3 regions of the Chryseobacterium shigense genome follow, and region 3 is predicted to be linked to each of the others. Evidence: riboswitches for the same ligand, from Rfam matches in the RefSeq annotation. Region 3 holds a riboswitch; each other region holds the start of a gene.
What was found. Region 3 has a riboswitch for cobalamin ahead of HNP36_RS13785 (TonB-dependent receptor plug domain-containing protein). Riboswitches for the same ligand answer to the same signal wherever they lie in the genome.

Region 1 (2,203 bases), on a different contig from region 3:
CTGCTCCGGGAGAAACGGAATGGGTATGGATCAAATATCCTGAAAAGCAGGATGAGGAAAAACCTTTTGTGAGATACGAAAACCTTGAGAAGGAAGGAATGGTAAATAAGGGCCGAATTGCCTTTATAGACCAGCTTCCGCAATTTACTCCTTCAAAATCCAAGAACGGAAAGTCACTTATTTTTACAGATAACAGCAATCCAAAAATCCCGACAGCCCAAAGAACGAAGGTCGTTATTGATGTTTATCCTTCCAATGCAGGGTACAGAAAGCAGGAAAAGGATGCAAGCGGAAAAATTCTTACTATAGATAAGATAAAGCCGTGGGGAATCAAGGATGCGCTTCCTGAAGGTATGACGGAAATCAAATCCATCAGGGTTCAGCAGCCGGGAAGAGGTTCCGTTTTTGTAAGGGAAGCGATTAAAAATATGTTCCAGCCTACTATGGATTTCAATAATGTTGGAGTAACAGCGCTCGACAATGATCATATCTACCTTTATATGATTAACGGCTCCGGTGAAAACAGGTATGTTACGCTCTGGACCATCAAGGAAGGAAAGGTAATGAGCCAGATTATTTACAATAGTCCGGAATAATTGCCTTTTTTCTCTGTAATATTCCTATTTTTGCAACTGAAAAAGTGTAACGCTAATTCATCACAGAAACTGGTTCTGCTTACCGCAGATTAAAAGGGAACCGTGTGAAAATCACGGACTGTCGCGCAACTGTAAGTAACTGAAGTCTTTATCAAAGATCCACTGTGCAGGGCACGGGAAGGAGATACAAGATGTTACAAGTCAGGAGACCTGCCTATTTCTTTACACAAGAAACTTTCGCGATCTGAAGTTTATTGATCTGATGGACTGCTTCAGGAACTCTTATGATTCCTGTTATTGTTCTGTTATTTTAATAGTATTTCATTTCGCCTTAATTAATAATGAAATATGACTACAGAAGAAAGAATTGCAGCATCCGAAACCAGAATTTTTAAAGCGGTTTTCCCTAACACTACCAACCACTACGATACCCTTTTCGGAGGTACTGCCATGCAGTTGATGGATGAAGTAGCTTTTATCACAGCCACCCGTTTTGCAAGAAAAAGAGTGGTAACCGTAAGCAGCGATAAGATTGATTTTAAAAAACCAATTCCCGCCGGAACAATTGTTGAGCTTATCGGAAAGGTTTCCTATGTGGGGAAAACAAGTATGAAGGTGAATGTAGAAATCTATACGGAACAGATGTATTCTTACGAAAGAGAAAGAGCCATTGTAGGAGATTTTACATTTGTAGCTATTGATGAATTTAAAAAGCCGATCAGAATCTTGTAAATTCTGATTACAGAAGAGTTTCGGGCGGCCTGCGGCCGCCCGAAACTTCAAATCTTATCAAATACGGGTTATCTGACTACTTTTTCAGTCTCCAGGCTTCTATTCAATAGCGTTTCAAAGGCCTCTCCCATTTCGTCCGATGCTCTTGTAATAGCATTTTCCAGCATATTCCTGATCTGTTTCTCAGTAACACCGGCTTCCGTCCAGCTTTTCCCTGAAGTATGGGAATTCAGGATAAACGGCATAATGCGGTCAATGGAACATGCAAAAACGGCATCCGGAGTTTTTTCTTCTTCAAATTCCAGCCACAGTTCAAAAAACTCGGTACGTAAAGGTTCGTCCAGGATTCCAAAGATTTTCTGTGCTGAAACTTTTTCTCTTTCAAATTTCCCTGCCATTGCCTTTTCGTCAAAAAGGAAAGTGTCTCCCGCTTCTATTTCCACCAGATCATGAATGGAAAGCATTCTTATTACCCTTAAAAGATCAATATCTGCACGGTTTTTAGCGTATGGATAAAGGATCTGTGCCAGAATAATAATCTGCCATGAATGTTCGGCGGTGTTTTCCCGCCTGGAATCATCGGCATTATAGTTTCGTCTTTGTACGTTTTTTAAAGCGTCAACTGCCAGGATAAAATCTATTTCTTTCTGAATTTTCATACTGCAAAAATAAGTCATTTGATATTATATGGATTAGTTGTAATTTTAGTTTAAAATTTATTATGAATCCCACATTCAATTATCCTCCCGAAGTTAAAGGAACAAGAAAGCTATATTCTTTATTTAAGGGAGCAAATCACCCTTTGGAAGTTTTTAGCAGTAATCACAGGTTCTTGGGTGATACTTACTATATCAACGCTGTTTTTGTGAAAAGAA
Region 2 (2,203 bases), on a different contig from region 3:
AAAACATGCGGAATCCTTTCAGCAGGATGATATGGAATGGCGCTTGGCGCTACCGTTTCCCAGCCTTCTTCAAGAGAAATCTGCAGATTATTCCAGGTAGAACCTTTTCTTCCTGCATGGGCAAGCTGTATCCCGATTTTACTTTCTGAACGGGAATGAACAAATTCAACAATTTTCTGCAGCTCTTCTGCCTGCTGATCGTTCCAGATTCCCATACAGTGGTTGGTAATCCTCCCCCGTGGTTCCACACCCGTAGCTTCAACCACGATAAGTCCTGTTCCGCCCTGGGATCTGCTTCCGTAATGTACGAAATGGAAATCGTTTGCAAGTCCGTTTTCGCATGAATACATACACATGGGAGACATTACCCATCTGTTTTTCAGCTCTATATTCCTGAATTGTATTGGTGTATATAACATTATTATCTTTTTGAATTTCAATTTAATGGATGAATAAAAAAAACGTTGTCCAACTGGTGAAAAAGGAGTAATTTTAGCCCCCATTTTTTAGTCTGACTAATATATGAAAAAAGACATACAGATCGGTTACGAGCACTTTAAAAACAGCAGTGAACTGAACGAAATAGAAAAAAAACTGTTCGAAAGAGCCAAAGAGGCCCGTGAAAATGCCTATGCTCCTTACTCGAATTTCCTTGTAGGATGTGCTGTCCTGCTGGAAAACGGTGAAATTTATTCCGGGAACAACCAGGAAAACGCGGCTTATCCGTCAGGGCTTTGCGCAGAAAGAACCACTCTTTTCTGGGTAGCAGCCAATTTTCCTGATGTAAAGGTGAAAAAGATCTTTGTTGTGGGAGGCCCAAAAGAATTCCATGAAAAAAATCCTCCTATCCCACCATGCGGAGCCTGCAGGCAAAGTTTAATAGAATATGAAACCAAGCAGCATGAAAACATCGATCTTTATTTTTCAAGCATGAATGATGAAGTGGTAAAGGTGCATTCTATTAAGGATCTGCTGCCGTTTTATTTTGATTCATCATTTTTGTAGGATGAAGTTTTGTCAATAGTGAATTTTGCTTTGCAAGTGAACATCCGGATTTGAAAAAGTCGTTTTATATTTCTCTTCAAAGCAAAATTGATCATTCATAATTCACAATTGACTTTTACCTTTTTTGTGGGATACATTTAAAAAGTTATCTTTGCAAAAATTTTGGTTTCCAGCATTTTGGAAATAATAGGGAATTGGGTGAAACGCCCAAACTGTCCCCGCAACTGTAGATCGCATTAAAAATTTCTGTAAAAAGTCACTGTTTACACGGGAAGGCACAGAAAGCGAAAGTCAGGAGACCTGCCAGAATTATAACTAAAAACGTATTACTTTCGGAGGAAAAGTAAAATAGTATGGATATAAAAAGGTCTTTATTACTGCTTTGTACATCTTACGGCAGCTTTCTTTTCGGACAGGAGAAAGCCATTGATACTATTTATATTTTCGACAGCCAGATGAGTAAAGTGAAACTTTTTCATCCGGTACGTACTCTTACTCCAAAAGATGTAGAAAAAAATTCAACTAATCTTTCTGAACTTTTACGTTTCCAATCTTCTATTTATGTTAAGGAAAACGGTCGTGGAGCTGTTTCTTCACCGTCATTCCGGGGAACTACTGCCCAGCAGACCGCTTTTGTATGGAATGGAATCAATATCAATTCCAGTTTTCTGGGACAGGGAGATGTGAATAATATTCCCCTTTTCGGATATGATCAGATTGATGTAAAAGCCGGTGGAGGAAGTGTGGTTTATGGAAGTGGTGCCATTGGAGGAAGTATTCATTTAAATAATATTCTGGATTTCAACAGAGGATTTAAAGCTTCTGTTTATTCGGAAGCGGCTTCTTTTGATACTTATAATAATTTTGTCCAGGCTTCTTTCAGCAATGATAAATTGAGTGTGAAAGTTTCCGGAAGTTATGTAACGAGCCAGAATGATTATAAAGTTCCTGAATTCGTTGTGGGAAATACGGGATTCAGTAATATCAACGGAAAGTATTATAATACTTCTGCAAATATCGGAGTATCCTATAAAATTGCTGATCATCAGACTATTTCATGGCAGAACCAAATGTTTGATGCCTCACAGCATTACCCTATTTTTGAGCAGAACGGCAATAAGACAAAATATAATGCACAGACTGTAAGAAGCCTGATTGCATGGGATATCAATAAAAGTAATCTTTCCAACAGCTTAAA
Region 3 (2,203 bases):
TAAATTTCAGAAAAATAAACTGGCAGTTCTGATTAATACAGATTATACCGTGAAAACAGAGAACAAGAAACATTACCGCTTCGGAAATCAATGGAATTACGCAATGACAGGATTTTATCAGGTCGCAGGAAACGAAAAAACAATTTTTTCTGCCAAAGCCGGACTTCAGGGTGAAGTTTATGATAAGAATAAACAGTTTGATGAAGTATTACCCAACACAGCCGGAAGCGCTTTGTATGGAAAGTTTGGTTTTGAGGCTTCTTATAAAAAATTCAGTTTGGGTGGGGAAGTAATGTTACCCACTTATTCCAATCTTGCAGGAGGAGATATTGAAGCGAAATCCCGGTTCAGTATTTTTATCAATTTTGGAATCTGACAGGAGTGGTGGCTTCGAGAGCCTCAGCCACCAAATATGGGTTATTCAATGTTCATTATTAATAGAAATATTGTACTCTTAATTATAATTTCTAAAAACTGGTGGCCGAGGTTCTCGAAGCCACCAGTTTTAGTATATCACTCAACAAATCTGCTCTTTTCATAGTATTGAGAATTAATTTATTATGCCGTGTATTGCATCTGTCAATAATTTTCTATCTTTGCCACAATCTGGTGCGCTGTAAAAAGCACTTAAAAGGGAATCCGGTGAAAATCCGGAACAGACCCGCTGCTGTAAGCTCCACATCAAAGTTTTTGAAGATTATATCCACTGTTTTTTAATGGGAAGGATTTCAAAAACGGAGTAAGTCAGAAGACCTGCCGGAGGATGAACGTTTGATGCTTTCGTGGAATAAAGCTTAGGACAACAATAACTTTGTGCAGTATCAGCTGTGCTTTGTTGTTGCTACCTTATACCTATATCCATTAGCAGGCATCATTATTCCAAATGAGCTAATGGTCGGAAAACTTACTGTTTCACGGTTTCAAAAAGGAGTTGTCATATTGTTTGTGATAACCTCACAACTTATATTCTCTCAATCCAGAGATACCATCCGGGAGAAAACCATTCTTCCGGTCCGGATTTACAAAAAAGACTTTAAAGAAATTCTTCCTGCTCAGGTTCTTTCCGGGGAACAGCTCGAAAGACTGAACAGCCAGTCTGTTGCCGATGCTTTACGGTATTTTTCCGGAGTACAGATCAAAGATTACGGCGGGATGGGCGGTTTGAAAACGGTCAATATCAGAAGCATGGGAAGCCAGCATGTGGGAGTGTTTTACGATGGAATTCAGCTTGGGAATGCCCAGAATGGAGTAGTGGATCTTGGAAAATTCTCACTGGATGATATTGAGTCGGTTTCATTGTATAACGGTCAGAAAAGCGAAATTTTTCAGCCGGCAAAGGATTTCGGGTCCTCAGGATCTATTTATCTTCAGCCTAAAGTACCGGTTTTTAAAGAGGATCGGAAAACCAATTTAATAGTTAAACTTAAGCTCGGTTCCATTAGCTTATTCAACCCTTCATTTCGTTTAGAACAGAAGATTTCAGATAAAGTTTCAGCAAGTTTCAGCTCGGAATTTGTGCAGAGCGACGGCTTGTATAAGTATAAATATGAAAAAAAGAATTCAGATGGATCTGTTGCCAATGATACTATTGCCAGAAGATACGATTCTTATATCCGAGGCAAACGTTTTGAAGCTGCTTTTAACGGGACCATTAATGACGGAAGCTGGAATGTACGCGGTTACGGGTATATTTCGGAACGGGGAATTCCTACAGCCATTGTAAACAATGACTTTGGCCCGAAAGGACAGCAAATGCTGGATGAAAACTATTTTGTGCAGGCCGGTTTCAGGAAAAAACTGTTTCCAAAATTTGAAACTCAGGTTAAAGCCAAATTTGCTTATGATTATTCCAGATTCCTGGATACCGTTAATGTAGCTACAACCGTTTTGCCTATAGATAATTCTTATGTTCAGAGGGAACTTTATTTTTCTTCATCAAACATTTACTCCATCAACAAAAACTGGGATGTGAGCGCAAGCTTTGATCTTCAGTATAATAATCTGGATGCGAGTTTGAGGGATTTCTCATATCCAACGCGGTATACTTCATTACTGGCTTTTGCAACAACTTATCAGTGGAACAGATTCAAATTTCTTGGAAGCGTTCTTGGAACTTTTGTTCATGAAAATGTAGAAAAAAATGCAAAATCGCCTGATAAAACGGAATGGACACCTTCTGCATTTCTCAGTTACCAGCCTTTTG

Region 1: another riboswitch for cobalamin. It lies ahead of HNP36_RS08810 (acyl-CoA thioesterase); the one in region 3 lies ahead of HNP36_RS13785 (TonB-dependent receptor plug domain-containing protein).
Region 2: another riboswitch for cobalamin. It lies ahead of HNP36_RS09355 (TonB-dependent receptor plug domain-containing protein); the one in region 3 lies ahead of HNP36_RS13785 (TonB-dependent receptor plug domain-containing protein).

Annotation. Positions count from the first base shown of each region.
Region 1 covers NZ_JACHLC010000001.1:1,912,936-1,915,138, forward strand. The annotation lists gene HNP36_RS08805 (hypothetical protein) at 1-596, shown strand, start outside; cobalamin riboswitch at 650-829, shown strand; gene HNP36_RS08810 (acyl-CoA thioesterase) at 945-1,328, shown strand; gene HNP36_RS08815 (HD domain-containing protein) at 1,397-1,987, opposite strand; gene HNP36_RS08820 (cytochrome P450) at 2,050-2,203, shown strand, end outside.
Region 2 covers NZ_JACHLC010000001.1:2,022,051-2,024,253, forward strand. The annotation lists gene namA (NADPH dehydrogenase NamA) at 1-419, opposite strand, end outside; gene cdd (cytidine deaminase) at 523-1,005, shown strand; cobalamin riboswitch at 1,152-1,328, shown strand; gene HNP36_RS09355 (TonB-dependent receptor plug domain-containing protein) at 1,359-2,203, shown strand, end outside.
Region 3 covers NZ_JACHLC010000003.1:228,658-230,860, forward strand. The annotation lists gene HNP36_RS13780 (transporter) at 1-376, shown strand, start outside; cobalamin riboswitch at 591-776, shown strand; gene HNP36_RS13785 (TonB-dependent receptor plug domain-containing protein) at 892-2,203, shown strand, end outside.